Regions from separate parts of the Streptomyces sp. NPDC097595 genome, predicted to be linked through region 3. Evidence: riboswitches for the same ligand, from Rfam matches in the RefSeq annotation. Region 3 holds a riboswitch; each other region holds the start of a gene.

Region 1 (7,544 bases), on a different contig from region 3:
GCAACGGCTTCCGCACCCAGCAGGGTGACGGTGTGCCGGGACTGCTGCTGCGGCACGGTCAAGGTGCCGGGCGACCACCGGGCCCAGACCGCGCGGCTGCGCTCGGCCGTCCCGGTGCGCGTCTCGGAGTGCCTGGACGTGTGCGAACAGGCCAACGTCATCGTCGTACAGCCGTCGGCCGAGGCCCGTCGCGCCGGGGCCAGGCCGGTGTGGCTCGGCCTGGTCAACGACTCCGAGGCGACCGAGGACGTCATAGCCTGGGTGAGCGCGGGAGGCCCGGGCGCGGCCCCGATGCCGGAGATCCTCGACCTGTACGCGTTCGACCCGGGTGCGGCCGGCCGCAGGCCGGGACGCGGATGACGTCCCGGCCCCCGGCAACCCCGTTCAGGAGGCGGGCAGTTCCGCCCGGACGGTACGGGCGGCGGCGACCAGGTTCTCCAGCGAGGCGCGGGTCTCGGGCCAGCCGCGCGTCTTGAGGCCGCAGTCGGGGTTCACCCAGAGCCGTTCGGCGGGGATCGCCTTCAGCCCCGTACGCAGCAGCTCGGCGGCCTCCTCGGCGCTCGGGACGCGGGGCGAGTGGATGTCGTAGACGCCCGGACCCGCCTCACGCGGATAGCCGTGGGCGGCCAGCTCGCGGGCCACCTGCATGTGGGAGCGGGCGGCCTCCAGACTGATGACATCGGCGTCCAGGTCGTCGATGGCCTGGACGATGTCACCGAACTCCGCGTAGCACATGTGCGTGTGGATCTGGGTGTCCGGGCGCACGCCGCTGGTGGTGAGCCGGAACGCCTCGGTGGCCCAGGCCAGGTAGTCCGCCCGGTCGGCGGCCCGCAGCGGCAGCGTCTCGCGCAGCGCCGGCTCGTCCACCTGGATCACCGAAGTCCCGCTCGCCTCCAAGTCGTCGACCTCGTCGCGCAGGGCGAGGGCCACCTGCCGGGCGGTGTCCCCGAGCGGCAGGTCGTCGCGGACGAACGACCAGGCGAGCATGGTGACCGGGCCCGTGAGCATGCCCTTGACCGGGCGGTCGCTCAGCGACTGGGCGTACGAGGTCCAGCGCACCGTCATCGGTTCGGGGCGCGAGATGTCCCCGGCGAGGACCGGCGGACGCACGTACCGGGTGCCGTAGGACTGCACCCAGCCGTGCTGGGTGGCGAGGTACCCGGTCAGCTGCTCGGCGAAATACTGGACCATGTCGTTGCGTTCGGGCTCGCCGTGCACCAGGACGTCGATGCCCGTCTTCTCCTGGAAGGCGATGACCTCCTGGATCTCCGTCCGGATGCGCTCCTCGTAACCCGCCGTGTCGATGCGCCCGGCCCGCAGGTCGGCGCGCGCCGACCGCAACTCGCCGGTCTGCGGGAACGAGCCGATGGTCGTCGTCGGCAGCAACGGCAGCCCCAGGTGAGCCCGTTGGGCCGCGGCCCGCTCGGCGTACGGCTGGGAGCGGCGGCCGTCCGCGTCCGTGACAGCCTCGGCCCGGGCGCGCACGGCCGGGTCGCGGGTGAGGGGGGAGCCGGCGCGGGAGGCCAGCGCGGCCTTGTTGGCGGAGAGTTCACCGGTGATGGTGCCGGTGCCCTGCGCGAGGGCCTTCGCCAGGGTGACGATCTCCGCGGTCTTCTGCCGGGCGAAGGCCAGCCAGCGGACGATCTGCGGGTCGATGTCCCGCTCGGCGGCGGCGTCCAGCGGCACGTGCAGCAGCGAGCAGGAGGCGGCCACGTCGACGCGGTCGGCCAGCCCGAGGAGGGTGCCGAGCGTGGACAGCGACTTCTGGAGGTCGTTGATCCAGATGTTGCGGCCGTTGACGACACCGGCGACCAGGCGCTTGCCCGGCAGTCCGCCCACGGCCGCGAGGGCGTCGAGGTTGGCGGCGGCGGCCTCGGTGAAGTCCAGCGCCAGGCCCTCCACGGGGGCCTTCGCCAGGACCGGAAGCGCCTCGCCCAGCCGGTCGAAGTAGGAGGCGACGAGCAGCTTCGGCCGGTCGGTGAGCGCGCCGAGGTCACGGTAGGTGCGCTCGGCCGCGTTGAGCTCGGCCGGGGTGCGGTCCTGGACGAGCGCCGGCTCGTCGAGCTGCACCCACTCGGCCCCCGCCGCGCGCAGGTCCGCGAGCACCTCCGCGTACACCGGCAGCAGCCGGTCCAGCAGGGTCAGCGGCTCGAAGTCGGCGGGCACACCGGGGGCCGGCTTGGCCAGCAGGAGATAGGTGACGGGGCCGACCAGCACCGGCCGCGCGGTGAGGCCCTGGGCCAGGGCCTCCTTGAGCTCCGCGACCTGCTTGGTGGAGTCCGCGGTGAAGACGGTGCCGGGGCCGAGCTCGGGGACCAGGTAGTGGTAGTTCGTATCGAACCACTTGGTCATCTCCAGCGGCGCCACGTCCTGGGTGCCCCGCGCCATGGCGAAGTATCCGTCCACCGCGTCGGCCGCGACGGCCTCGCGGTGGCGTTCGGGGATGGCGCCGACCATGACGGTGGTGTCCAGGACGTGGTCGTAGAGCGAGAAGTCGCCGGTGGGGACTTCCTGGATGCCGGCGTCGGCGAGCTGCTGCCGGTTGTCGTGCCGGAGCTGTGCGGCGGTCTGCCGGAGGGCGTCCGCGCTGACGCGGCCCTTCCAGTAGCCCTCGACGGCCTTCTTGAGCTCCCGGTCGGGGCCCTGGCGGGGGTAGCCGTACACGGTGGCGCGTGCTGCCGCGGCTGCGGACTTGGATGTCACGGAGATCTCCTTCGCGAGATGAATCCCTGAGATCCCGGAGACGGGACGAGAGCGCGAAGGTGACGACGACCCGACGGACACGGTCCTCGCGCGGCGCGGCGCGGTTGCTCCGTCTGGTGTGTACGCCGACCCGCCCACGAGGTCACCGGAATGTCCGCGTACGGAATGGTCCGTGCGCGGGCAGTTGGCAGGTCTTCGGACTCGCGGGCACGCCCTCCGTACCGGAGGACACCTACTGGCCGTCGCTTCCCAGACCCGTCCCGGGCCCAGTGCGTATGACGGCGGTCGTTCCCGCTCACCGCTGCGGGGCAGTCCCGGATTCCCACCGGGTTCCCTCTTGCGACACCCCGCCTGGCGGACGGGGCGAACCAGCTGCTGCGGCCACCTTACGTGGTGCCGCCGGGTGGAGGGACACCCGTCTCACGCCGGCCTCCGCCGGTCCTCGGCCGGTCCTCAGCTCCGTGGGGCGAGGACGAAGGAGTGGATGAGCTGGGACAGTTCCTCGCGGAAGAGCTTCTCCGGGCTGAGGGCCTGCCGCTGCATGTGACCGTAGACCTCCAGGGACACCAGGCCGTGCAGGTGGCTCCAGATGCGCAGGGCGAGGGCCACGGCGGCCGGGGGCAGGCCGGGGAAAGCGGGGCGGACCTTGTCCAGCAGACCGGGATCGAAGTCGGACCACTCGAAGTCGCTGTCCCGGTAGCGGCGTTCGGCGTGCGGCCACGCGGCGGCGGCGAGCGCCGTGATGCCGGTGCAGACCCGGCGGGCGGCATCCGGGGCGGCGCCGCCCTCGGGCGGCCGGTAACCGGGGACCGGGTCGCCGTAGATGAGGCGGAAGCCCTCCGGGTGGGACAGTGCCCAGCTCCGGAAGGCGGTGGCCCATGCCTCGATCCGGGCGGCCGGGTCGTCGACGGGGGCGGCGGCCCAGGCGGCGTCCACGGTGTCGGCCAGTGCTGAAGTGACCCCTTCGATGCCGACACCTGAACGGCAGGTCGCGTGGCGGCCTGCGGGTGGAAGTGGTCGGCCATGGCTCGTGGCAAGCAGTTTCCGGAGGAGTTCAAGAACGACGCGGTCGAGTTGGTGCTCTCCTCGCCGGAGCGGCCGGTTGCGGACATCGCGCGGTCGCTGGGCGTGCATAAGGCGACGCTGGGCACGTGGGTGGAGCGTGAGCTGGGCCGGAGGCGCAAGGCTGCCGGCAACGACGGCGGTGATGCCGCGGTGAGCCGGGAGGTCGAAGCGCTGAAAGCGCAGGTCCGCGAGTTGGACCGGCTGCTGGCCGAGCGGAACCACGAGCTGGCGCATGCCCGGCAGGACATCGACATCCTGCAGAGGGCGGCCGCCTATTTCGCACGGGAGACGGGGCAGTGATCCGCTACCGCTTCGTCGACGAGATCCGCGCGGAACACCCGGTCAAAAGGGTGTGTGACCTGCTGGGATGGGACAGATCCAGCTACTACGGATGGAAGAACCGGCAGCCCGCGAGAGACGCGAAGAACACCTCGGACGAGGGCCTGCTCGCGGAGATCCGGCAGGTCCACGACGCCTCGTCGGGAACCTACGGTGCCCTGCGCGTGACCCGGGCCCTGCACCGCCGGGGCGTCACGGCGAACAGGAAACGGGTCGCGCGGATCATGCGCGAGCACGCCATCCAGGGCGTCTCCAGGCGGCGACGCAAGTCGCTGACCCGCCAGGACAGGAAAGCGGTGCCGGCGAAGGACCTGGTCATGCGTGACTTCACCGCTCCGATGGCCGGTCTGAAACTCGTCGGAGACATCACCGAGCTGCCCACCGGGGAAGGCAAGCTCTACCTGGCGACGGTGATCGACCTGTGCACGAAGGAACTGGTCGGCTGGTCGATCGGCGATCACATGCAGGCGGAACTGACCGAAGCGGCTCTCCGCATGGCCCATCACCAGGGCCACACGGCCGGCAACGCGATCTTCCACACCGACCGCGGCAGCCAGTACACGTCCAGGCTCATGCGGGAAACCTGCCGTGAGCTGGACATACGCCAGTCGATGGGCCGGACCGGATCCTGCTACGACAACGCTGCCGCAGAGTCCTTCTTCGGCAGCCTCAAAACCGAGATAGGAAGGGAGGCTTGGCCGACGAGGGCCGAGGCCAGGGCGGACACGTTCCGGTGGATCACGTACTACAACCACCGCCGTCTCCACTCAGCCATCGGCTACCAGACGCCGCACGAGGAACGGCAACGAAGAAGCCACCCCCTCACACTCGCGGCATAATCGGACGTGTCGGCCCCAAAGGGGTCAGGTCAACCTTCAGTGACCCCTCCGGTCTCTTCACCGATGACGGGACTGGCCACAGCGAGCTACGCACAGGCGAGCAGCGCAAGGACGCCGGCAAGGCCCCCGGAGGCACCGGCAAGAACGGCTGCTACTACAGCTGTGATTACGGCGGCAGCAGCCCGCGCCAGGACGAGTTGGGGAGGCGAGCGACAGCAGCTTATCGCTCTGGAATATCCTTTCCAGACGCCGAAGCCATACTCAATCCGACTGCCACTCAGCTGGTAGCGCTGTGGTTCATGGGCGCGACACCACTGGCGTACCAGTTCGACGAAAACGACAAGATAACAGAAGGTGTGAAGCGTCACATATGGTTGTCGGTTGTGCGTGATTACCTGGCACATCGCAAGGGGGTGAAAATCGGTGAGACTATCAAGGGCCTCGATTACAAGACCAAATATGGGGCGGCGATGAATAATCTATCCCTCACTGACTTGATGGCAGGTGAATTGTCATCCGCTGCCGCACAATTGTTCGTCGGTGACTCCCCGAATAACTCGGAAGGTGCCACTCGCGCCGTCCTTGGTTCCTTCAACCTCAAAGCCACAGTGACTGGATACGATAAGCAGTCCAAGAGGGGGAAGGTGGAGTTCATCCTCACGAATATGATGACGAAGAAGTCCTTGACGCGAGGGGTTTCCAAGGAGGGCTACGAAGGCGGTGCTAAGGATCCAGGGGCCATGGCATTGTCTAATCGTACCGGGGCGTTGTTTCCAAACGGACAAAGAGATATGAAGATGACCTTTCGGTGGAGTGAGCAGATCGTGATGCGGGAGCCTGAGCGGTGAGACACGTGCCAGCCGCTGGACTCGCAATGGCATGTGTCGGGGTGCTGACTCTCAGTTCCTGCGTGGATAGTCGTACCGACCCGCCCCCATCCCCCGTCAAGGTGACTGCCGCTGATATATACGGGACTTGGGCGGGTTGGAAGGGTAGTTCTCTGAAACTGCAGCCCGAGCACCGCGCGGTCGTGGAGAAGCTTGACGGGCAGGAGTTCGCTTTCGACGATGCCTGGCGCATGTCGGGTCCGGGGTCCTGGCGCCTGTTGGAGCCCGGAGCGTACAGAGGCGGGAACACCGTAGGGGATGGGTGGGTGATTCAGGTCAAGGCGACCTCGGCTATCAGTAAAGGGAAAAAGGGTTCTTTGGCTGAAGGCGCGAGGTCGGCGACTGAACTCAATCCAAACGATGCCGCATCTCGCACGGAACCTCCGCCAAAAGAGGCGGTTTGGGACATTGGGATCAATAGAGGTGAGAAGGGAGAACTTCGCCTGTTCTTCTTGACGTCGGATCCCGATGTGCGGGATACCTACTACCTCACGAGAAAGAAGTAAATAATAGGAGCCGCGGCATTCCTGCCGCGGCTCCTATTATTTTTGGAATTGATGAAGCTTGTGAACGCATTCCCTGGGACGGCTCGCAGTACGTTACATGGTTGCTTAGATCGTGTCCTATGTGGGGGCTGAGCTGCTCGTCCTCGTTCTCCTTCCGCTTCTTGTCGTCCGTCGCTATGGCGGCCTTCACCTTGCCGACCAGTGCGTCATCGGATTGGACGGAGACGTTCGAGGGCTGAGCCAGATCCTGGAGCACTTCCTCAGTCGGCGTCAACGGCTCTCCTTCACGGTGTGCGAGGTCGGTTCGCCAGCGGTGGGACAGTGCGAAATGGAGGAGCGGCGCACGCAAGTGCGCAGGGGCGCGTGACCTCGGCTTCAGCCCGGGCGGGCCGGCGCCGGCGCTGACGCGCCTTGCTCGCGAGTTCCACGCTGCCGTGCGGCCTGGACGACTGGTACCTGACGAGCTCACCTCTCGGAGCGGTCGAGCATCGCGCCCTGATGGTCAAAAGGGGGTCGCGTTCCTTGAACCGGAGCGATGTCGGTGCCTGAGAGGTCGGTGATGCGTCCCACGTCCGCACGCCGTCCGTGTGCAGAGGGACCTCCTGCATGCCTGATGGGTCATCAGTGAAGTCAGTATCCGGTCAGGGTGTGTCCCCGCACATTCCCGGGCGATCGTTTCAACAGGCGCCTGAGTGACGGAATAGCCCCAGGTGGGAAGCTGCCTCACCTGACCAGAGCGATGTTCCTCATAAACATCGTTCGGGGTGTGCCGGTGTACACTTGAGACCGCCCTTGACCTGCAGAAAGCAGGCAGGGAGCCGTCTCGGAGGAGTCCAAAGTGCTGCGTACTCTGTTCAAGTCCAAGATCCACCGTGCCACCGTCACCCAGGCCGACCTGCACTACGTGGGTTCCGTCACCGTTGACGCCGAGCTCATGGAGGCCGCGGATCTGCTGCCCGGTGAGCTCGTGCACATCGTGGACATCGACAACGGGGCCCGGCTGGAGACGTACGTCATCGAGGGCGAGCGCGGGTCCGGGGTGATCGGGATCAATGGTGCCGCCGCCCATCTGGTGCACCCGGGTGATCTGGTCATCCTCATCAGCTACGCCCAGGTCGAGGATGCCGAGGCGCGTGCCCTCGTCCCGCGTATCGTGCACGTCGACGCGGACAACCGCATCGTCGCACTCGGTGCCGACGCCTCCG
Region 2 (7,544 bases), on a different contig from region 3:
CGTCGTACTCGATGGTGACCTGGTCGAAGGTGATCACGCGGTTCCGGCTTTCGGGTCGGTGCGGTGGGTCGCGGCGGGCGGCGGGGCGAGGAATCCCGCCGCACCGGCCAGCAGGACCGCCGAGGTCGGCACGAGCGGGAGCTCGGGCCAAGTCAGCGGGTAGAAGGTGGGGTTGAGCTGGGCGGGGTCGTAGCCGAGGTTGGCGAACAGCAGGACCGCCGAGAGCACACCGCTGCCGGCGACCAGCCACTCGGCGGTGCGCCAGGGGTCGGGCCGGTAGGTGGTGCGGGTGACCCGGCGGCCGCCGAGGCGGAGCCCGGCGACGCACAGCGCCGCGCCGACGCCCATCGCGGGAAGGCCCAGGAAGGCGGGGGCGGTGGCGTCGAGGAGCCCGTACGCCCCCGCGCACAGTCCGCACATGCCGAGGAGCATCAGGGCACCGGTGATGCGCCGGGAGGTGCGGGTCGCGGTGCCGGCCCGGCCGTATCCGCGTGAGTCCATGGCGGCGGCCAGGCGCAGCGACCGCTCCAGGGCGTCTTCCAGGACGGGCACGACGATGCCGCGCAGGGCGCGCAGCCCCTGGGTGCGGCCGGCCCTCAGTTTCCGCGCCCGGGACACCCGTTGGACGCTCTGCACCAGCTGCGGAGCGACGCTGATCGCGACGGTCACGGCGACGCCGAGCTCGTACAGCGCACCGGGCAGGACCCGCAGGGCGCGCTTCGGGTTGGCGAGGGTGTTGGCGGCGCCGATGCAGCACAGCATGCACGCCAGTCGGAGCCCGTCCGTGGCGGAGGAGAGGACCGCCTCCAGCGAGACCGGGCCGCCGAGCTGGATGCCGGCGTACCAGTCGGGGGTGGGGATGTGCGGCAGGGCGAACAGGAAGTGGTCGTGCGGGGTGATGCCGGTGGCGAAGACCGCGCGGAAGGTGACGCGGATCGCCACGACGGTCAGCGCCAGGTAGAGGTAGTACTTGAAGCCCCGGGCCCAGGGTGCTGTCGTCCGGCGTGCCGTGACGACGTAGCCGAGGACGGCGAGCACCAGGAAGAGCAGCAGCGGGTTGGCGGTGCGGCTGACCGCGGTGGCGAGGGCGAGTGCCCAGATCCACCAGGCGAGCGGATGCAGACCGCGCGGCAGCCGCCGACCGCCCGGGTCCGGTACGGGACCGGGCGGGGCGGCCGGCGGCTGCGCGGCAGGGCGGGCGACCGTGCTCACTCGTGCGGCCTGCGGCGGGCGGCGTAGAACGCGGCGCCACCGATGAGCACCACCAGGGCGGCGCCCGCGACGACCGGCAGCACCGAACCGGCGTCGTGGGGTGCGTCGGCGGTCGGTTCGGCGTTGAGTACCGGGGTCTTGCCCTTCGCGGCCGCCGCGCCCGCGCTCGGGGTGTCCGAGGGGGTGGGGGTGTCCGGCGGAGACGGTGACGGCGAGGGCGACTCGCTCTTCTCGGGCTTCTCGGACGCCTTCGGCTTCTTGGAGTGCGTCGGGGACGGTGTGTTCTCCTGGGTGGCGCCCTGCTCCGGGGCGGGTCCCGTGTCCACATCCGGCGGAAGGCCGGGCGCCTTTTCGGTGGAGGCGGGCGAACCGGCCCCACTGGGCTTGGTGTTGTGGGCCCGCAGCTGGTCGGGAGTGACCTTGGGGCGGCCCTTGGTTCCCCCGATGTCGGTGCCGCCGAAGATCCACAGGTCGACGCTGCCCGGCTTCGGCCGGTAGAGCATGGCGCCGAGCCGGCTGTACTCCCAGTCGTTGGCACCGGGGTTGGCGTGCCAGTACGACCAGTAGGCGGACGCCGGGGGCGTGAGGACGCAGTCCTCCTCGGACGTGGGCGGGAACTGCTTGCCGCTCTTGTAGCCGCTGAAGCCGATCCGGCAGATGAAGGCGGGTCCGTCGTGCCCGGTCCCCACCGTGCGCCAGCCGCCCTGGTTCAGCAGCTCGTAGCCGGTCGTCGGAGTCGTCCCGCAGGCCCGGTAGATGGGCCCGCCCCAGTGGCTGAAGTCGACGGCGAGGACCGCGCCCGACGTGGTGGTGCACCGGCCCATGGGCTGCGGGTCGGCCGCCGCCGGGGACGCGGTCGCGCCGAGCCCCGCGAGGGTGAGGCCGAGCGCGGCCACCAGGCGTGCGAGGGTGCGCAGGACCGGCCTCAGGGTGGACGGGCCCGGCCTCAGGGTGCGCAGGACCGGCCTCATCGTCCCGCTCCGGCCGCGACCCGGCGCCGGGCGGCGGCGACGGCCCACCAGCCGAGGGCGGTGAGCAGCACGGCGAAGGCCGCCAGCGCGGTGACCTGGACCCCGGTGGAGGCAAGGGCGCCGCCGTCACCGCCGTTTCCGCCGTCCGCGTTCACGATGCCGCCGCCCGAACCGGAGTCGTCGTCGCCGGGGGTGAGGATCTGCGGGGTGCCGCCGGTGTCGTCGGTGGGGGTGGCCTGGGCGGAGGTACCGTCGAGGCTGCGGTCCAGCTTCCCGAAGGAGATGCCGGTGGCGCCGCCCACGGCCTGGGTGGAGGCCCGAAGGTCGGAGCCCGGCTGGCCCTCCTTGGCGACCTTGAAGCCGCCGTCGCCGTTCTGCTGCCCGGCGAGGAACTTCAGCGCCGCGTCGATCTCCTTCTTGTACGTGTCCTTGTCGAGGGAGAGTCCTTGCACGGCGAGGGCCGCGGAGTTGACGGAGTTGCCCGCCGCGCCCGGGAATCCGCCGTCGGGCAGCTGCTTGGAGGCGATCCACTTCAGGGCCTTGCCGACCGCCGCGTCCGCCTGGTCCCCGCCGGCGAGGTCGAGGGCCATCGCGGCGATGGCGGTGGAGTCGACGTCGGAGTCGCCGGTCGGCGGGATCAGGCTCGGCCAGGCGCCGTTGCCGTCGTTCTGCAGGCTCTCCAGGTAGGCGAGCGGCGCCTTCGCGTTGTCCTTGTCCCCCGCGCGCAGCTGGGCCATGACAGCGAGCGCCTGCGAGAAGACGGACGGCGCGTAGGTGTAGGCGCCCTCGGCCGCGCAGGAGCGGTCCGGGGCGGTGCTCGCGGCGGGGCACACCGCCTTGTCCAGGGCGGCGATCAGGTCCTGCCCGGCGAAGTCGCGGGGGTCGCGTCCAACGGCCTCGGCCAGCAGCGCGGTCTTGCCGATCGATCCGCCGGCGGCGTACTCGGTGCCGGCGCCCGTCCAGTCGTTGACCGTCCGTCCTTCGCCGTCCTTGCCCTGGTCGTCCAGGAAGTCCACGATGCCGCGCAGCCTGGCGTTGTTCAGGCCGGTGGCGGCGAGCGCGTAGGCGCCGTCGATGGTCAGGCCGAAGTCGGCGCGCCCGGAGCCGGGGCCGACCGGGTAGTAGCGGCCCTGCTTGAGCTGCGCCGCGCCCGTGAGGTAGGCCACGCCCTTCTTCAGGTCGGGGCCCTTCCCGGGAGCCGGGGGCTCGGTGGTGGGAGGGGTGGTGGTCGGTGGGGTGGTGGGCTCGCTCTTCTCGGTGGTGAGCGTCGCGAGATCGGTACGCGCACCGGCGAGTACGGCGACGGGGGTCGCGTACAGGGTGGGGTCGACGGCGTCCTGGTCGTAGCCGAAGCCGCCGCCCTTGAGCTGGACGCGGGAGAGCCAGCCCTCGGCGGCCCCGGCCCGCTTCGTTTCGCCGAGCGCGCGCAGCGTCTGGGCGGCGTAGGCGGTGGTGATCACGTCACCGGTGGTGGACCCGGCGTAGCCCGGGAAGGCCCCGGTGTCGAGCTGCGTCTTCGTGAGGTAGTCGCGGGCCTTGGCGACGGCGTCGTCGTGGCCGCCCGCCGCGTGCAGGACGAGTGCGATCAGCCCGGTGGTGCCGGCGTCGCCCTCGCAGCGCTCGCCCGGCTGGATGAGGATGCTGGTGATGCCGCCGTCCTTGCACTGCACCTGGACCAGCCGGTCGACCGAGGCGGTGTCCGGCTTCTCGCCGGCCCGCAGGAGGGCGAGGACGGCGCGGGCCTGCTCGTCGGCGTAGGTGATGCCGCGGATGTCTCCGGGGGCGGTGCAGCCGTCGCCGGGGGCGCGTTCCGTGCACACGTTGCCGGTGAGGTCGGCGATCAGGTCGCGGCCGCCGAAGGAGTGCGCGTCGCCCTCGGTGGACTCCGCGAGCAGGGCGAGCCGGGCGGCGGCCGCGGTCGCGAGGGGCTGGTCCTTGCCGTTGGACGAGACGTAGTCGTCGACGTGGGCGGCGAGGAACGAGGTGACCTTGTCGAGTGCGTCACTCCTGCCGTCGGCGGCGGCCAGCGCGTACGCGGTCTCCGTCGTCAGGAGGTAGTTGGGGGTCTCGGCGCCCTCGTCCACGATGCGTTCGCCGTCGGTGAGGCCGTCCTTCAGCCAGCTCGCGGCCGCGGCGACGTCCACCCTTCCCGGTGCCCCGGTCGGTTCGCCGCTCGGGTCGGGGCTGGACCCTCCTCCGGGGCGCACGTCGTCGGGGCTGAAGGTGGGCCTGCCCGTGGTGCCTTCGACATCGGTGCCGCCGTAGACCCAGGCGTCGACGTCGCCGTCCTTGAGCTTGCGGCTCATGGCCCCGTACTGGCTGTAGGACCAGTCGTCCTGTCCGGCCGAGGCGACCCAGTAGGACCAGTACGCGGTGGCCTGCGGGGTGAGGACACAGGCTTCCTTGTCCGGAGTCGGGTACTGCGTACCGGAGTTGAAGGCGCCGTACCCGATGCGACAGATGAAGGCGGGTCCGTCGTGCTGGGTGCCCTCGGTGCTGAATCCGCCTTCGTGCAGCAGCTCGTAGCCGGTGGTGGGGGTCGTGTCGCAGCCGCGTTGGACCGTGCCGCCGAAGGGCCCGAAGTCGACGGCGACGACGGCGCCCTTGGTGGCGGTGCAGTCGGCGGCCGGGGCCGCCGCGGCGCGCTGGGCGCCGGGCAGGAAGGCGAAGCAGACCGCGGCCAGGAGGCCGAGTGCGCAGAGCGCGGCCGTGAACATGCCCTGACGTCTTCGTGCACCTGTGTCCGGGCGCTGCATGGTCCCCACCGGGCCCCCTCGGGTGTGGCCGATGCGGGGGTACGAAGACGTGGCAGCAGTACGCCGCCCGAGTTCCGCAAGGAACCGCGCGTCGTCACGGGGCGCACCACGCCGTAGTCCGCGACGGCGTCTGTTGCTGTGGAACAAGCTCCAGGTACTCCGGCTCACCCGGCCAGGCCGGGTCTACGGTTGCGGGTCAGCGCCGGACTTCGACCGGCTTCCCCTGGAACAGCTTGCGTATCGGAGCGAGTGGAGCATGCGTTCGTACGGTCCGTCAAGGCCGCCCCCGACGTGACGCCGAGGCGCACCGGGGCCCTGTGGCGGACCCGCCCGGCGTCGGGTACTGTCCCGCACTGCCGAGTGGGGGAACCCGGTGGGAATCCGGGGCTGACGCGCAGCGGTGTGGGGGCTTCTACCGCCTCCGAGCCCGAATGCCCAAGCGGTGATGGCTATCTGGAAGTCGGTCCACGCGTTCGCGGACGGCGGCCAAGTCCGCTGCGTGCGCTCGAAAGGGCCGGCCACCGGGCGGGTCGGCGTCCCTTCACCCTGGAGCACGCCATGCCCCGTCCCGCCCTTGTCCACCGCACCGCCCTCACCGCGGTAGCCGCGCTGGGCGCGTTCGCGCTCACCACCCTGCCGGCCGCGGCGACCGCCACGCCCGCGCAGATCGCCACGTCCAAGACGAACGGTGTGACGTACCTCAAGTCCCTTCAGCAGTCCGACGGTTCGTACGCGGGCACCGGTCTGTCCAACGAGTGGGCCTTCAGCGCGCTCGCGGCGGCGGGCACCGCCGCGGTGGACGTCACCCCCGGTGGCGACGCGACCAAGAACGCGCGGACGGTGTACAGAAACCTCCTGGCCACCAGCGCCTGGCCGTCCGCGTCCCCGGTCGTCACCGACTACGAGCGGGCCGCGCTGAACGCCTACGCGGCCGGAATCGACCCCGCGCGCGTCTCGGCGGCACGCAACCTCGTCGCGGACATGTACCGCTACTGGCAGACCGCCGAGCCCGGCTATTTCGGCCCCTCCGCCAACTTCAACGGCACGGTGTTCGCGGCGCTCGCCCTGAACGGCGCCAGGACCACCAGCGGCCAGATACGCGTACCGCAGTCGCTGCGCAACGCGGTGATCACCCGTATCCGGGCCAACCAGCACGACGACGGCGGCTGGAACTACAGCAAGGCCGAGGGCGATCCGGGCGCGCTGGCCGCCGACAGCGACATCGACATGACCGGGGCCGCGATGGCCGCGCTCTGCGTGTCGGGCGTCGCCAACACCGATCCGGACATCGTGCAGGCGAAGACGTTCCTCAAGGGCAAGCTGATCGCCAACACCGGTGCGTTCGAGGCCATGTTCGGCGTCAACACGGACTCCAACGGCTGGGCCGTCTCCGGGCTCAACGCGTGCGGGATCAACCCCCAGACCGGTGACTTCCTCACCAGCAAGGGCAAGACCCCGGTCGACTTCCTGATCAGCCAGCAGTTCAACCCCGGTGGCGGATTCAAGTACCTCCCGACCGACACCGGCCCGCAGGCGTACGCGTCGATCGACGGGCTGCGCGCGGTGGCGGGCGGCGGCTTCACGGCGACCCCGCCCACGCCGGTCACCTCGGGCGCACCCCAGTGGGTGGGCCAGACCTCGCTGACCTCGGGCACCGCGACGTCCTTCGCACTGACCGTGGACGACGGCACGGGCAGCCTGAAGGTGTGCTCCGTCCCGCTCACCCCGACCGGATCCACGACCACGCTCGGAGCGGTTCTCGACGCGGCCACGAGTGCGGCCACCCCGTCCGGCTGCGTCAGCGGGGTCACCCCGTCCTCCGGCACCGGACAGCTCACCTCGCTCAACGGCAAGGCCAACAGCGGCTCCAACACCTGGAAGGCGAGCGTCGACGGCTCGGCCTTCACCGCGGCCGCCCGCAACCGCTCCATCGGCGTGGGCGACACGATCGCCCTGAAGTGGGGCGCCTGACACACCGTCACACCACCGCGGGGACGGACTCCTCGCGGTGGTGGTGGCCGAGCCAGATGCCGGTGACGGCGCTGACGTAGCGCGCGCCGCACCGGTCGGACGGGACGACGAGCTGGGTGCCGGACTCGTCCAGGTCGTGGCCGTCCATCCGGGTGGCGAGGAGGACCGGCGCGTTACCGAAGTCCGCGTCGATCTCCGCCCAGGACAGCACGGTGTGGTGGCCGTCGCCGCCGCTCACCGCGAGCAGGAGGCGCGAGCGCTCCTTGCGGCGGAGCGGGGCGAAGCGGGGCAGGGTGGCGGCCACCACCTCGCGCAGCAGCGGTCCGGCGAACGCATGGCGCTGGGGGCCGGAGGTCGCGCAGTCGAAGACGACCTCGGCCCGGTGCTGCTCCCAGTCGCGCCGCAGCCGGGCGACGGACAGGGTGACCGGATCGGCCAGGTCGCCCCAGAGCGCGAAGGTGCCCGCGGGCGTGGGGTGCGGGGCGGTGCTCGGTCGGTTCATCGTCGGTCCCCTCGCGGCGGTCGGTGCTGCGGCTGCGCGCAGTGATACCCGACCGCCGGAGCGGTGAACCGCGATTGCCATGTCAGGTCGCCTCTTCGGCTCGCATTTCTGAGCTATGTACGAGTACGGGCC
Region 3 (7,544 bases):
CGCTGCCGGTACCGGCCTTCAGCATGTCCTTGTTGTAGACCGCGAGGCGGGCGGAGGCGTAGTAAGGAACGCAGTAGATCTTGCCCTCGTAGGAGCAGGTGTCCTTGAGGCCCTTGATCCAGGTGTCCGAGTTCTCGTACTTCGAGGTGTCGATCTCGCCGAGCGCACCGTTGAGGATGTACTGCATGGTCTCGGTGTTGCCGAGTTCGACAACGTCCGGGAACTTGTCGCCACCGAGGGAGGTGTCGAGCTTCTTGACCTTGTCAGCCCAGCCCTGGTACTGGATCTTGACGTTGACGTTCGGGTACTTCTTCTTGAACTGGGCGTTGACGTCCTTGACCAGTTCGGGCCAGGTCGACTGGGCCTCGCCCATGAGCCAGACAGTCAGGTCTTCCTTGCGGTCCTTCGGGTCCTTCGAGGACGTCTTGTCGTCCGAACCACACGCCGCGATGGAAACCAACATGCCCGCGACGCCGATCGCCGCGATGAGCTTGCGCTTCACGCCACCCTCCTCAGGGATGCTGCAACCCCCCTCCCCACCGCGCGAAAACGTCGCCGAGTACTTCCGGGGCTGGGACCTGGTCTTTAATGGTTTAGACCAGTACCGGGAGCTTGGCCTAGACCTTTAGGGGTGTCAAGGGTGTATAAGAAGTGCACTCGCGTCCGTTATAGGACCGACACCTGAGGGAGGGCGACGAGCCGTGACCGGACCGTGCCACCATGTGAGCCGCGACAGACGGAGGAGCCGGTGACGGCAGCAACGCAGCAGTCGGGAAGGCGGGCCATGGGCGCCGACGGGGGCAGTTCGGAGAACGAGACGGGTGCGGGCGCCGGGACGCGCACCGCGCGCGTACCGAAGTACTACCGGCTGAAGCGACATCTCCTCGACATGACGGACACCATGCCGCCGGGCACCCCCGTCCCCCCGGAACGGACCCTGGCAGCCGAGTTCGACACCTCGCGCACCACCGTGCGCCAGGCGCTCCAGGAGCTGGTCGTCGAGGGCCGGCTGGAACGCATCCAGGGCAAGGGCACCTTCGTCGCCAAGCCGAAGGTCTCCCAGGCCCTGCAACTCACCTCGTACACCGAGGACATGCGCGCCCAGGGCCTCGAACCGACCTCGCAGCTCCTGGACATCGGCTACGTCACCGCCGACGACACCCTCGCCGGGCTGCTCGACATCAGCGCCGGCGGCCGGGTCCTGCGGATCGAGCGCCTGCGCCTGGCGAGCGGCGAACCGATGGCCATCGAGACCACGCACCTCTCGGCCAAGCGCTTTCCCGCGCTGCGCCGTTCACTGGTCAAGTACACCTCGCTCTACACCGCGCTCTCCGAGGTGTACGACGTCCGGCTGGCCGAGGCCGAGGAGACCATCGAGACCTCCCTCGCCACCCCGCGCGAGGCCGGGCTGCTCGGCACCGACGTGGGCCTGCCGATGCTGATGCTCTCCCGGCACTCGCTGGACGAGCAGGGCGAACCGGTCGAGTGGGTGCGCTCGGTCTACCGCGGCGACCGCTACAAGTTCGTGGCCCGCCTGAAGCGGCCGCTGGACTGACCCGTCGTACGCATGTGCTTCCGAACGGCCCCCGGACCCGCCCCCGGGGGCCGTTCGGCGTTCCCGTGGCCCGGCTTGGCCTGGACCAACCCCCGGACGTTTGCCGCCATTGGGGCCATCCGGCCGGTCCATGGCGACCGTTGCCGGACCGCAATGCGGACAGGGGGTGACGGTGGCCGGATCCCTCGCCTAGATTTCCTGCGCATTACAGGTGATCAGCGAGGGGACGGAGTCGCCGCCATGGCGGAAGAACCAGAAGGAAAGCCACCGACGGTCACGCCGTTGCGGGTGGTCATCGCCCTGTGTCTCATCGCGCCGTTCGTGGCGATGCTCTGGGTGAGTTCGTACGCGAAGATCGACCCGACCTTCATCGGCATCCCGTTCTTCTACTGGTACCAGATGCTCTGGGTGCTGATCTCCACCGCGCTCACCATGATCGCTTACAAGCTGTGGCAGCGTGACCAGCGCGCCCGCAAGGGGGGTGCGTCGGCATGAAGGACGGCGTGAACGGCGTCGCGCTCGGCGTCTTCATCTTCTTCTTCCTGGCCGTCACGGTCATGGGCTTCCTGGCCGCCCGCTGGCGCAGGGCCGAGAACGAGGCCACCCTCGACGAATGGGGCCTGGGCGGACGGTCGTTCGGCACCTGGGTCACCTGGTTCCTGCTCGGCGGCGACCTCTACACCGCGTACACCTTCGTCGCGGTGCCCGCGGCGATCTACGCGGCCGGCGCCTCCGGCTTCTTCGCGGTGCCGTACACCATCCTGGTCTACCCGCTGATCTTCACCTTCCTGCCGCGCCTGTGGTCGGTCTCGCACAAGCACGGGTACGTCACCACCTCGGACTTCGTCCGCGGCCGGTTCGGCTCGAAGGGTCTGTCGCTGGCCGTCGCGGTCACCGGCATCCTCGCCACCATGCCGTACATCGCGCTCCAGCTCGTCGGCATCCAGGCGGTGCTGGACGTGATGGGCGTCGGCGGCGGCGAGAACACCAACTGGTTCGTCAAGGACCTGCCGCTGCTGATCGCGTTCGCGGTGCTCGCCGCGTACACCTACTCCTCGGGGCTGCGGGCGCCCGCGCTGATCGCGTTCGTCAAGGACGGGCTGATCTACCTGGTCATCGCCGTCGCGATCATCTACATCCCGATCAAGCTCGGCGGCTTCGACGACATCTTCGCCTCCGCCCAGGACAAGTTCACCAAGGCGGGCGCGGGCGGCCTCGCACCGGCCGCGGCCGGCCAGTGGGGTTACGCGACCCTGGCGCTCGGGTCCGCGCTGGCGCTGTTCATGTACCCGCACTCGATCACGGCGACGCTCTCCAGCCGCAGCCGTGAGGTGATCCGCCGCAACACCACGATCCTGCCGCTCTACTCGCTGATGCTGGGCCTGCTCGCGCTGCTCGGCTTCATGGCGATCGCCGCCGGCGTCAAGGTGGACAACGGCCAGCTGGCCATCCCGCAGCTGTTCGAGAACATGTTCCCCGACTGGTTCGCGGGCGTGGCCTTCGCCGCGATCGGCATCGGCGCCCTGGTACCGGCCGCGATCATGTCCATCGCCGCGGCGAACCTGTTCACGCGCAACATCTACAAGGACTTCCTGAAGCCGGACGCGACGCCCGAGCAGGAGACCAAGGTCTCCAAGCTGGTGTCGCTGCTGGTCAAGGTCGGCGCCCTCGCCTTCGTCCTCACCATGGACAAGACCGTCGCGATCAACTTCCAGCTGCTCGGCGGGATCTGGATCCTCCAGACGATGCCGGCCCTGGTCGGCGGCCTGTTCACCCGGTGGTTCCACCGCTGGGCGCTACTCGCCGGCTGGGCGGTCGGCATGATCTACGGTACGGCTGCCGCGTACGGGGTCGCGAGCCCGACGCAGAAGCACTTCGGCGGGTCCTCCAAGGAGATCCCGGGCCTCGGTGAGATCGGCTACATCGGCCTCACCGCGTTCGTGCTGAACGTCGTGGTCGTCGTCGTCCTCACCTTCGTCCTGAACGCCGTGAAGGCGCCTGCCGGGATCGACGAGACCTCCCCGGGCGACTACACCGCGGACGCGGGCGACCCGGGCGTCCAGGAGAAGCTGCCGCCGGCCACGGCGGGAGCGCCGGGCGGTCACTGACCGCACACCTTTACGCCACGCGACACAAGATGTGGGGGCTGCCCGACAGGGCGGCCCCCACATGTATGCTCGTGCTCGCTGTCGCCGCAGGGGAATCCGGTGTGAATCCGGAACTGTCCCGCAACGGTGTATTCGGTGCGCTTTCGCGCACCCGTGGAGTCCGAGGACCTGCCGACAGCGCATCCGGCTCGACCGAACCGGATGCCCAGACGTCCGGGCCTCGTGGATGGGCCGGTGGACGCCGCACGGAGTGCCGCCCCGCCCGGGCCCGCTCCTGCCCGGCTGCCCCCGCTCTCCGCCGGCCCAGAGCCGAGCGAGGGAGAGCACCACGTGACCATCGCGCCAGCCGATCCGGTTTCAGCGGCCGAAGCAACGGGGACCGCGAGCGACGGACCGGGTACCGCACTGCTGCGGACCCTGACCGACCTCACCGCCGACCTGCCCGACACCGACCCCGGTCGCGTCGCCGCCGCCGCCCTGCGCGGCCGCAACGCCCGGTCGGACGAGGCGGAGCTGCGCTCGCTGGCCACCGAGGCCGCGGCGGGCCTCATCTCCGAGGACCCCGCCTACTCCCGGCTCGCCGCCCGGCTGCTCACCCGCACCATCGCGGACGAGGCCGCCGGGCAGGGCGCCACCTCGTTCTCCGCCTCGGTCGCCGTGGGCCACCGCGAGGGCCTGATCGCGGACCGCACCGCCGCGTTCGTCACGCTGCACGCGGCCGCCCTGGACGCCCTGGTCGAACGGTCCCTCGCGGACGGGGCCGACGACCGCTTCGGGTACTTCGGGCTGCGCACCCTGCACAGCCGCTACCTGCTGCGCCACCCGCTCACCCGCCAGGTCATCGAGACCCCCCAGCACTTCATGCTCCGGGTCGCCGCCGGGCTCGCCGAGGACGACTCCGTGCGGGCGCTGGACGAGGTCGCGGCGCTGTACGGGCTGATGAGCCGGCTGGACTACCTGCCCTCCTCGCCGACGCTCTTCAACTCCGGCACCCGCCACCCGCAGATGTCCTCCTGCTACCTGCTGGACTCGCCGCTGGACGAGCTGGACTCGATCTACGACCGCTACCACCAGGTGGCCCGGCTGTCGAAGCACGCGGGCGGCATCGGCCTCTCGTACTCCCGCATCCGCGCCCGCGGTTCGCTGATCCGGGGCACCAACGGCCACTCCAACGGCATCGTGCCGTTCCTCAAGACGCTGGACGCCTCCGTCGCCGCCGTGAACCAGGGCGGCCGCCGCAAGGGCGCCGCCGCGGTCTACCTGGAGACCTGGCACGCGGACATCGAGGAGTTCCTGGAGCTCCGCGACAACACGGGCGAGGACCAGCGGCGCACGCACAACCTGAACCTGGCGCACTGGATCCCGGACGAGTTCATGCGCCGCGTCGACGCGGACGGAGCCTGGTCGCTGTTCTCCCCGGCGGACGTGCCCGAGCTGACCGACCTGTGGGGCGACGACTTCGACGCCGCGTACCGGGCGGCCGAGGCGAAGGGCCTGGCCCGCAAGACCATGCCGGCCCGCGAGCTGTACGGCCGGATGATGCGGACCCTGGCGCAGACCGGGCAGGGCTGGATGACGTTCAAGGACGCCTCCAACCGCACCGCGAACCAGACCGCCGAGCCGGGCAGGGTCGTGCACTCGTCGAACCTGTGCACCGAGATCCTGGAGGTCACCGACGACGGCGAGACGGCCGTCTGCAACCTCGGCTCGGTCAACCTCGGCGCGTTCGTGGACGGCGGCTCGATCGACTGGGAGCGTCTTGACGCCACCGTGCGGACGGCGGTGACCTTCCTCGACCGGGTCGTGGACATCAACTTCTACCCGACCGAGCAGGCCGGCCGGTCCAACGCCCGCTGGCGGCCGGTGGGCCTGGGCGCGATGGGGCTCCAGGACGTCTTCTTCCAGCTGCGGCTGCCCTTCGACTCCCCCGAGGCCCGGGCGCTCTCCACGAAGATCGCCGAGCGCATCATGCTCGCCGCGTACGAGGCGTCCTGCGACCTCGCGGAGCGGTCCGGTCCGCTGCCCGCCTGGTCCGAGACCCGGGCCGCGCGCGGGGTGCTGCACCCCGACCACTACGACACCGAGGTGAACTGGCCGGAGCGCTGGGACGCCCTGCGGGCCCGGATCGCGAAGACCGGGATGCGCAACTCGCTGCTCCTGGCCATCGCCCCGACCGCGACGATCGCCTCGATCGCGGGTGTCTACGAGTGCATCGAGCCCCAGGTCTCGAACCTCTTCAAGCGGGAGACCCTGAGCGGCGAGTTCCTCCAGGTCAACGGCTATCTGGTGGACGAGCTGAAGCGGCTCGGCGTGTGGGACGCGCGGACGCGTGAGGCGCTGCGCGAGGCGAACGGCTCGGTGCAGGGCTTCGCCTGGATTCCGGCGGACGTGCGGGCGCTGTACCGCACCGCGTGGGAGATCCCGCAGCGCGGCCTGATCGACATGGCGGCGGCCCGTACCCCGTTCCTCGACCAGAGCCAGTCGCTCAACCTGTTCCTGGAGACGCCGACGATCGGCAAGCTCTCCTCGATGTACGCGTACGCCTGGAAGCAGGGCCTGAAGACGACGTACTACCTGCGGTCGCGTCCGGCGACCCGGATCGCCCGTGCCGCGTCCGGGGCCGCGTCGGCCGCCGCCCCCATCCCCGTACAGCAGGCGCAGGCTCCCGACGCGGACGCCATCGCCTGCTCCCTGGAAAACCCCGAGTCCTGCGAGGCCTGCCAGTAATGACCGCTGTCAACCACGAGAAGAACCTGCTCGACCCGGGCTTCGAACTGACCCTGCGCCCCATGCGCTACCCGGACTTCTACGAGCGCTACCGGGACGCGATCAAGAACACCTGGCACGTGGAGGAGGTCGACCTCCACTCGGACGTGGCGGACCTCGCCAAGATGACGCCCGCCGAGCAGCACCTGATCGGGCGGCTCGTGGCGTTCTTCGCGACGGGTGACTCGATCGTCGCGAACAACCTGGTGCTGACGCTGTACAAGCACATCAACTCCCCCGAGGCGCGGCTGTATCTGTCGCGGCAGCTGTTCGAGGAGGCCGTGCACGTCCAGTTCTATCTGACGCTGCTCGACACCTACCTGCCCGACCCGGACGACCGCGCGGCGGCGTTCGCGGCGGTGGAGAACATCCCCTCGATCCGCGAGAAGGCGCAGTTCTGCTTCCGCTGGATGGACTCGGTGGAGAAGATCGACCGGCTGGAATCGAAGTCCGACCGCCGTCGCTTCCTGCTGAACCTGATCTGCTTCGCGGCGTGCATCGAGGGACTGTTCTTCTACGGCGCCTTCGCGTACGTGTACTGGTTCCGCTCGCGCGGGCTGCTGCACGGCCTCGCCACGGGCACCAACTGGGTCTTCCGCGACGAGACCATGCACATGAACTTCGCGTTCGAGGTCGTGGACACGGTCCGCAAGGAGGAGCCGGAGCTCTTCGACGACGCCCTGGAGCAGCAGGTCACCGACATGCTGAAGGAGGCCGTCGAGGCGGAGCTGCAGTTCGGCCGCGACCTGTGCGGCGACGGGCTGCCCGGCATGAACACCGAGTCGATGCGCGAGTACCTGGAGTGCGTCGCCGACCAGCGGCTCACCCGGCTGGGCTTCCCTGCGGTGTACGGATCGCAGAACCCGTTCTCGTTCATGGAGCTCCAGGGGGTCCAGGAGCTCACGAACTTCTTCGAGCGGCGCCCGTCGGCGTACCAGGTGGCCGTCGAGGGCACGGTCGGCTTCGACGACGACTTCTAGGCGGAAGGGCTAGATTCTGGCCCAGCTCCTGACGTACGGACGCCGTGCGGCCCCCACCGGCCGCGCGGCGTCCGCCGTTTGCGGTGGGCGGGTGCTCCGGTCCTGTTCCGCTGCGCGCAGCTCGCGGTCGATGCG
Region 4 (7,544 bases), on a different contig from region 3:
CGCGGCCTTCGCCCAGCTGGGCGCGCTGTCCACCCGCACCGGCGACCCGGCCGCCGCATCCCGCCCCTTCGCGCCCGACCGCGACGGCTTCGTCCTCGGCGAGGGCGCCGGCGTGCTCGTCCTGGAACGCGGCGCGCACGCGGCGGCCCGGGGCGCCCGGGTGCGGGCCGTGCTCGCCGGGACCGGGGCCGCCACGGACGCCCACCACCCGACCGCGCCCGACCCCGGCGGCCACGGCGCACGGCGCGCCGTCGAGGCCGCCCTGGACGCGGCGGGCTGGGCCGCCCATGACGTCGGCCACGTCAACGCGCACGGCACCTCGACCCCGCTGAACGACGCGATGGAGGCCGAGCTGATCGCCGGGCTCTTCCCGCACCGGCCCCCGGTCACCGCCCCGAAGGGCGTCCTCGGGCACACGCTGGCCGCCGCCGGCGCGATCGAGGCCGCCGCCACCGTGCTCACCCTCGAACACGGGGTCGTCCCGCCGGTCGCCAACCTGGACGCGCCGCCCGCCGACTGGGACATCGACTGCGTCACCAAGGAGCCGCGCCGCCTGCGCGTCGAGCGGGCCGTCAGCCACTCCTTCGGCTTCGGCGGGCACAACGTCGCCCTCTGCTTCGAACGGGTTCGCCCCTCCGGCCGGTGAACATCTGCACGAGCGCGGTGTCCTGACCGTACGCCGGTCGTTCAGCCTTGTATGACCACCACGCTCACCGGCGCCGATCCCCTCGCGCGCCCGCTCACCTCCGTACTCCTCGGCGCCGATGCCCGCCGCGAGCACGGCTTCTGGCGGCGGCTCGTCGCCACCGAACCGTTCCGGCTGCCGCCCGGCCCTGCCGCCGGCGGCACCCCGGACGAACGGCTCGCCCGCGCGTACGCACGACTGCGCACCCTCAACGACTCCCTGGACAGCGCCGCCCGCCCGGCCTCCGACTTCCGGGCGCTGGCGGCCCTGCACGAGTGGCTCGCCCCGGTCGACCCGGCGCTCGCCACCATCGCGGGCATCCACTACAACCTCTTCCTCGGCAGCCTCCTGGACCACATCGCCGACAGCCCCCGCGACCTGTCGGACTTCCTGGCGCTGCGGCGTACCGGAACCTTCCTGTGTACGGAGGTGGCGCACGGCAACGACGCGGCGGCCGTCGAGACGACCGCCTCCTACGACCCCGTACGCGACGGATTCGTGCTGCACACCCCGCACTGCGGGGCGCAGAAGTTCATGCCCAACACCGGGCAGCCCGGCGGCCCCAAGACGGGGCTCGTCGCCGCGCGGCTGCTGGCCGGCGGGGCCGACCGGGGGGTGTTCCTGCTGCTTGTGCCGCTCACCGACGCCACCGGGCCGCTGCCGGGCGTACGGGTGCGCAGGCTGCCCGCCCGCATGGGCAGCCCCGTCGACCACAGCCTCACCTCGTTCGACCACGTCTTCGTGGGACGCGAGGCGCTGCTGACGGGCCCGCAGGGGCGGATCGACGACGACGGGGAGTTCCGCAGCGCCATCGAGGGCCGCAGGCGCCGCTTCCTCGCCTCCATCGCCCGGGTCGTCACCGGCAGGATCTCCATGAGCGCCAGCGCCGTCGGCTCCGCGCGAGCCACGCTGGCCGTCGCGGTGCGGTACGGCGGCCACCGCCAGGTCTCCGCCGGACGCGGGGCGCGGCTGCCGGTGCTCGCGTACCGCACCCACCACGGGCCGCTCGCCGAAGCCATGGCCACGGTCTTCGCCATGAGCCTGCTGCACCGCCGCGTCCTGGACCGCTGGGAGGCGGCCCAGGCGGGGCCCGAGGCCGGGCGGGAGGCGGCCGAGCGCCTTGTGGACATCGCCAAGGGCTGGATCACCTGGCAGGCCAGGGCGGTGATCGTGGAGTCCCGGGAACGCTGCGGCGCCCAGGGCCTCCTGGAGAACAACGGGATGGCCGCGCTCGTCACCGGCGTCGAGGGCGCCATCACCGCCGAGGGCGACAACCTCGCCGTCCACGCCAGGGCCGCCGCCGCCCTGCTCGCCGACCGCCCCGCGTACGAGCCCGCCGCCCCGGCCCACGGCGACCTCACCGACCTCCGGTTCCTGGTCCGGCTCCTGGGGTGCGCCGAGGAGCTGTGGTTCGCGCGCGCCGGGGCCCGGGCGGCCGGGATGGCGCACGGCGACCCGCTGGGCCGCTGGAACGCGGCGGCGGGCCCGGCGCTGCGCGGGGTCGAGGCGCACGCCTGCCGGCAGGCGGCCGAGGCGTACGCGGAGGCCGTCGAGGCGCTGCCCGCCGGGGCGGACCGGGACCGGCTCGGCGAGCTGGCCCGGCTGTTCGCCCTGGGCCGGGTCGCGCGCGACAGCGGTGACCTGCTCGCGGCCGGCCATCTGAGCACCAGTCAGGCGGAGGCGCTGACGGACCACACGGAACGGCTCATCGAGGCGGTGGCCCCCCACCTCCCGGGGCTCGCCGACTCCTTCGCCTTCCCCGACGAGTTGCTCGCCGACTGGCCGATCACCGGCGCCGGTTACGCCGAGGCGTACGACGATCCGGAGGCCCACTGGCACATGGAGGCGGGCCGATGAGGGGCACTCGGACACGCCGTGCGGCACGGGCCGTGCGGGGGCTCGGGGCGGGGGCCGTCCTCCTCGCCTACTGGACGACCGTCGCCGTGTTCGCGCGATGGTCCGGGGCGTCCCGGACGGGCGTTGGCGAATCGGTTCGCCGCAAGGCGTAACCGGAGCGACGCTGCTCAGTTGTTCCGGCGTCGGGGCCGTGCGCGCCGGCGCCGGGCACCCCGCCGGATGGGCATGAGGAAAGGGAGACCATGAGCACGATCCACCCCCGCATCACCGATGTACTCAGCCGTACCTTCAAGGTGCCCGTGGCCGAGATCCTTCCGGACTCCACGATGGACAGCCTGGACATGGACTCCCTCGCGGCCGCCGAGTTCGCCGTCGTCCTCCGGGAGACCACCGGGGTCGAGCTGGACACCGGCGCCCTGACCCGGGGGACCACTCTCGCCGAGCTCACGGCCCACCTCCACGCGTCGGCCGGCGTCCGATGAGGACACCGGCCATCGCCGTCACCGGGCTCGGCATGATCACCCCGGTCGGCAACGACACCGAGTCCACCTGGCAGGGGGTGTGCGCCGCCGTGAGCCCGGCGCGCACCGTTCCCGCGCTCGCCGGGTGCGCGATCGGCTTCGCCTGCGTGGTCGACGGCATCGACCTGGACGCCGAGATCGGCCGTCGTACCGCCTTCCGGATGGGCCGGTACGTCAAGTTCGCCGTCCTGGCCGCCCGGGAGGCCGTCGCCGACGCCGGGCTCGACCCGGCCGGCTGGGACGGCAGCCGCGTCGCGGTCGTCGTCGGCACCAGCAGCGGGGGCTCCGCGCACCTCACCGACCAGGCGCTGGTCCTGGAGCGGAAGGGCCCGGAGGCGACCTCGCCCGCCGGGGTCCTGCTGACCATCCCCAACATGCCCGCCGCCGAGATCGCGATCGAGATGCGGGCCACCGGCCCCAGCATGGCCCCCTGCACGGCCTGCTCGTCCGGCGTCACCGCGCTGTCCGTCGCCCGCGACCTGCTGGCCTCCGGGCAGTGCGACGTGGCCATCGCGGGGGCGACCGAGTCGACGCTCTTCCCGATCGCCATGACCGGCTTCGCCCGGTCCGGGGCCGCCGCCCTCGCGGACGGCGACCTGTCCCGGCTCAGCCGGCCCTTCGCCGCCGACCGCGCCGGACTCGTCATGGGTGAGGGCGCCGCCGTCATGGTGCTGGAACGCGCCGCCGACGCGGAGGCCAGGGGCGCCGAACCCCGGGCCCTGCTCGCCGGCACCGGCGCCACCACGGACGCCCACCACCCCACCAGCCCGCACCCCGACGGGCGGATCGCCCGGGCCGCCGTCGAGGCCGCCCTGCGCGACGCGGGCTGGCGGGCCGACGAGGTGGAGCACGTCAACGCGCACGGCACCGCGACCCTGCGCAACGACGCCGCCGAGGCCGCGCTGATCAGCCGGGTGTACCCGCACCGCCCGCCCGTCACCGCCCCCAAGGGCGTGCTCGGGCACTGCATGGGCGCGGCCGGGGCGATCGAGGCGGGGCTGACGATCCTCACCCTCCAGCGCGGGGTGATCCCGCCGGTCGCCAACCTGGACGCACCCGCGCCCGGGTTCGACATCGACTGCGTCACCAAGGTGCCGCTGGTACGGCCCGTCCGCCGGGCCGTCAGCCACTCCTTCGGCTTCGGCGGGCACAACGCGGTGGTGGCCCTGCAACGTCCATGAGCCCCTGGGGGCGGCTCTGAGCTGCGCGGACGCCCGTGATAGCTTCCCCGGAGCCAGTCGAACTCCACGTAGGGGTCAGGGAATCCGGTGCGAATCCGGAACTGACGCGCAGCGGTGAGGGGGACGGGCGGGGCCACGGCCACTGGGAGACCCGGCGTCTCCCGGGAAGGCGTCCCGCCCGGACGAACCCGAGTCCGAAGACCTGCTGGCGACCGCCGTCCGGGACCGGGCGGCGGACCGTACAGCGGGCCCCGCGCATGGGCCCAGAGACGCCGAGGTATACCCCGTGCCGTTCATAGGCCCCGTCCGTTCCGCCGCCCTGCTCACCACGGCACTCCTGCTGCTGACGGCCTGCGGGGGGTCCCCGTCCGAGAAGGCCGACGCAGCGGGCAAGGCGGACGGCTATCCGGTCACGCTCAAGAACTGCGGGCGCACCGTCACCGTGAACGCCGCACCCCGGCGCGCGGTCTCCGTCGACCAGGGCACGACGGAGATCCTGCTCTCGCTCGGTCTCCAGGACCGGATCGCCGCCACCGCCACCTGGACGGACCCGGTGATGAAGGGCCTGGAGAAGGCCAACGCGGGCGTGAAGAGGATCGCCGACAACCGGCCCTCCTCCGAGAAGGTCCTCGACCAGGAGCCCGACTTCGTCGCCGCCGACTTCGAGTCGACCCTCGCCAAGGGCGGCGTCGCCCCGCGCGAGCAGTTCGAGAAGCTGGGCGTCCCCACCTATGTCGCGCCCGCCGACTGCACCGCCAAGGACAACACCAAGGACGGCGACGGCGTCCGCACCGGCGCCCTCACCATGGACAGCGTCTACACCGAAGTGCGCGAGCTGGCCCGGGTGTTCGGCGTGCCGGAGCGCGGCGAGAAGCTGGTCGCGCGGCTCCAGGACCGTATCCGGAAGGCCGCCGACGGCATCGACGCGTCCGGCACCTCCGTCATGTACTGGTTCGCCAACTCCGAGTCCCCCTATCTGGCGGGCTGCTGCGGGGCGCCCGGCATCATGACCCGGGAGCTGGGCCTGAAGAACGCCTTCGACGACACGCACGACGAATGGCCCCAGATCAACTGGGAGACCGTCGCCGACCGCAACCCGGACGTCCTCGTCATCGGCGACCTCACCCGCAAGTCCCAGACCGCCGAGAGCGCCGCCGGGAAGATCGCCTTCCTGGAGTCCAACCCGGTCACGAAGAAGATGGACGCCGTACGCCACAAGCGCTACGTCCTGCTCAGCGGCCAGGCCATGAACCCGACCATCCGCACGGTCGAGGGCGTGGAGCTGGTGGCCGCCGGGCTGCGCGACTTCGGGCTCGCGGGGTGACGGCCACCGACCGGCTCACCGCCCCACCCGACGAGGCGCCTCCCGCAAAGACCCCGGATGCCGCACGCCTCCGGCTGCGCGGACTGCGCGGCGGCCTCCTGTGGACCGGCGGCCTCGTGCTGCTCGCCCTGTCCGTCGCGGTCGCCGTCACCATCGGACCGGCCCGGATCTCCGTCATGGACGTCTGGTCCGCCGTCGCCGCCCACCTCGGCATCGGCGAGGTCCGGCTCAGCCCGATCCGCGACGGCATCATCTGGAACCTGCGCATGCCGCGTACGCTGCTCGCCGCCGTCTGCGGGGCGGGACTCGCGGTCTGCGGGACCGTCATGCAGTCCCTGTTGCGCAACCCGCTGGCCGACCCCTTCGTCCTCGGCGTCTCCTCCGGCGCGTCCACCGGCGCGGTCCTGGTCGTCGTGCTCGGCGTCGGCGGGGGAGCGGTGACGCTGCCGGCCGGGGCGTTCATCGGAGCGCTCTGCTCCTTCGCGCTGGTGATGCTGCTCAGCCACACCCTGGGCGGCTCCACCGACCGGGTCGTGCTCTCCGGCGTCGCCGCCATGCAGTTGTTCTCGGCGCTGACCTCGTTCGTCGTCATGACGGCCGCCGACGCCGAGCAGACCCGGGGCGTGCTGTTCTGGCTGCTCGGCTCGCTCGGCGGGGTCGGCTGGACCGATGTGTGGGTCTGCTCCGCCGTCCTCGCCGTCAGCCTGCTGATCTGCCTGGGCCACGCCCGTACGCTCGACGCCTTCGCCTTCGGGCAGGACGCGGCCGCCGCCCTCGGGGTGAACGTCGCCCGCGTGCGGACCGTGCTGCTCTGCACGACCGCGCTGCTCACCGCCGCGCTCGTCAGCTCGGCCGGGGCCATCGGCTTCGTCGGGCTGGTCCTGCCGCACGCCGCCCGCGCCCTCACCGGCTCGGGCCACCGCAGGCTGCTGCCGGTCACCGCGCTCGCCGGGGCCGTCTTCCTCGTCTGGGTCGACACGCTCGCCCGGACCGTCCTCGACCCCCAGGAGGTCCCGGTGGGCGTCGTCACCGCCCTCATCGGCGTGCCCGCCTTCGTCGCCGTCCTCTACCGCACCAGGCGGCCCGCATGACCGGGACGACGGCCGAGGGCCTGCGGGCCGAACGGGTCGCCCGGGAAGCCGGCGGCCGCCTCCTCCTGGACGGCGTGACCCTCGCCCCGGAGCCCGGCACCACCGTGGGCCTCATCGGCCCCAACGGCTCCGGCAAGTCCACGCTGCTGCGCATCCTCGCCGGGGTCCTCGCCCCGCACACGGGCGTCGTCACGCTGGACGGCGAACCGCTGCCCGGCGTCGGCCGCCGCGCGGTGGCCCAGCGGGTCGCGGTGGTCGACCAGCACGCCGCCACCCAGGACGAGCTGAGCGTCCTGGACGTCGTACGCCTGGGCCGCATCCCGCACCGGCGCGCCTGGTCGGCACCGACGGAGGCGGACGCGGCGGCGGTGGACGAGGCGCTGGAGCGTACCGGGCTCACCGGCCGGCGCGACCAGTCCTGGCACACGCTGTCCGGCGGGGAGCGCCAGCGCGTCCAGATCGCCCGCGCGCTCGCCCAGCGACCGCGCGAACTCCTCCTGGACGAACCGACCAACCATCTGGACATCCAGCACCAGCTGGAACTGCTCGCCCTGGTCGCCTCGCTCCCGCTGACCGCCGTCGTCGCCCTGCACGACCTCAATCTGGCCGCCATGTTCTGCGACCGGATCGTGGTGCTGAGCGGCGGGCGGGCGGTTGCGGGCGGGACCCCCGCGCAGGTCGTCACCGAGGAGCTGATCGAGGACGTCTACCGGGTGCGGTCCGTCGTCACCCCGGACGGCCCGCAGGGGCGGCCCTCGGTGCGCTTCCTGCCCTGACGGCCCGGGGCACACGAGAGGGCGGACCCGTCGGGCGGGTCCGCCCTTCGCTTGTGGTGCGGTGCGGCAGTCATGCCGGCGGGGGGTCAGCGGTGGCGTCCTCGGCCCA

The links. A riboswitch is a leader RNA that binds a small molecule or an ion and turns the genes downstream of it on or off. The one in region 3 is predicted to bind cobalamin.
Region 1: linked by a shared signal. The riboswitch ahead of metE (5-methyltetrahydropteroyltriglutamate--homocysteine S-methyltransferase) and the one ahead of ACIQZN_RS25530 (ribonucleoside-diphosphate reductase subunit alpha) in region 3 are both predicted to bind cobalamin.
Region 2: linked by a shared signal. The riboswitch ahead of ACIQZN_RS01780 (prenyltransferase/squalene oxidase repeat-containing protein) and the one ahead of ACIQZN_RS25530 (ribonucleoside-diphosphate reductase subunit alpha) in region 3 are both predicted to bind cobalamin.
Region 4: linked by a shared signal. The riboswitch ahead of ACIQZN_RS10810 (ABC transporter substrate-binding protein) and the one ahead of ACIQZN_RS25530 (ribonucleoside-diphosphate reductase subunit alpha) in region 3 are both predicted to bind cobalamin.

Annotation. Positions count from the first base shown of each region.
Region 1 is NZ_JBIWCN010000001.1:419,388-426,931, forward strand. It holds gene ACIQZN_RS01805 (hypothetical protein) at 1-360, shown strand, start outside; gene metE (5-methyltetrahydropteroyltriglutamate--homocysteine S-methyltransferase) at 385-2,703, opposite strand; cobalamin riboswitch at 2,872-3,091, opposite strand; gene ACIQZN_RS01815 (TetR-like C-terminal domain-containing protein) at 3,157-3,639, opposite strand; gene ACIQZN_RS01820 (transposase) at 3,727-4,068, shown strand; gene ACIQZN_RS01825 (IS3 family transposase) at 4,065-4,946, shown strand; gene ACIQZN_RS01830 (hypothetical protein) at 5,246-5,794, shown strand; gene ACIQZN_RS01835 (hypothetical protein) at 6,323-6,613, opposite strand; gene panD (aspartate 1-decarboxylase) at 7,178-7,544, shown strand, end outside.
Region 2 is NZ_JBIWCN010000001.1:409,216-416,759, reverse strand. It holds gene ACIQZN_RS01795 (ABC transporter ATP-binding protein) at 1-37, opposite strand, end outside; gene ACIQZN_RS01790 (energy-coupling factor transporter transmembrane component T) at 34-1,212, opposite strand; gene ACIQZN_RS01785 (hypothetical protein) at 1,209-2,183, opposite strand; gene ACIQZN_RS01780 (prenyltransferase/squalene oxidase repeat-containing protein) at 2,180-4,900, opposite strand; cobalamin riboswitch at 5,071-5,202, opposite strand; cobalamin riboswitch at 5,303-5,376, shown strand; gene ACIQZN_RS01775 (prenyltransferase/squalene oxidase repeat-containing protein) at 5,498-6,910, shown strand; gene ACIQZN_RS01770 (molybdopterin-dependent oxidoreductase) at 6,918-7,412, opposite strand.
Region 3 is NZ_JBIWCN010000018.1:35,960-43,503, forward strand. It holds gene ACIQZN_RS25510 (extracellular solute-binding protein) at 1-502, opposite strand, end outside; gene ACIQZN_RS25515 (GntR family transcriptional regulator) at 785-1,555, shown strand; gene ACIQZN_RS25520 (DUF3311 domain-containing protein) at 1,796-2,050, shown strand; gene mctP (monocarboxylate uptake permease MctP) at 2,047-3,663, shown strand; cobalamin riboswitch at 3,716-3,854, shown strand; gene ACIQZN_RS25530 (ribonucleoside-diphosphate reductase subunit alpha) at 3,994-6,390, shown strand; gene ACIQZN_RS25535 (ribonucleotide-diphosphate reductase subunit beta) at 6,390-7,409, shown strand; gene ACIQZN_RS25540 (hypothetical protein) at 7,419-7,544, opposite strand, start outside.
Region 4 is NZ_JBIWCN010000005.1:299,842-307,385, reverse strand. It holds gene ACIQZN_RS10830 (beta-ketoacyl-[acyl-carrier-protein] synthase family protein) at 1-646, shown strand, start outside; gene ACIQZN_RS10825 (acyl-CoA dehydrogenase) at 698-2,542, shown strand; gene ACIQZN_RS10820 (acyl carrier protein) at 2,785-3,024, shown strand; gene ACIQZN_RS10815 (beta-ketoacyl-[acyl-carrier-protein] synthase family protein) at 3,021-4,244, shown strand; cobalamin riboswitch at 4,282-4,469, shown strand; gene ACIQZN_RS10810 (ABC transporter substrate-binding protein) at 4,531-5,568, shown strand; gene ACIQZN_RS10805 (FecCD family ABC transporter permease) at 5,643-6,659, shown strand; gene ACIQZN_RS10800 (ABC transporter ATP-binding protein) at 6,656-7,435, shown strand; gene ACIQZN_RS10795 (PRC and DUF2382 domain-containing protein) at 7,522-7,544, opposite strand, start outside.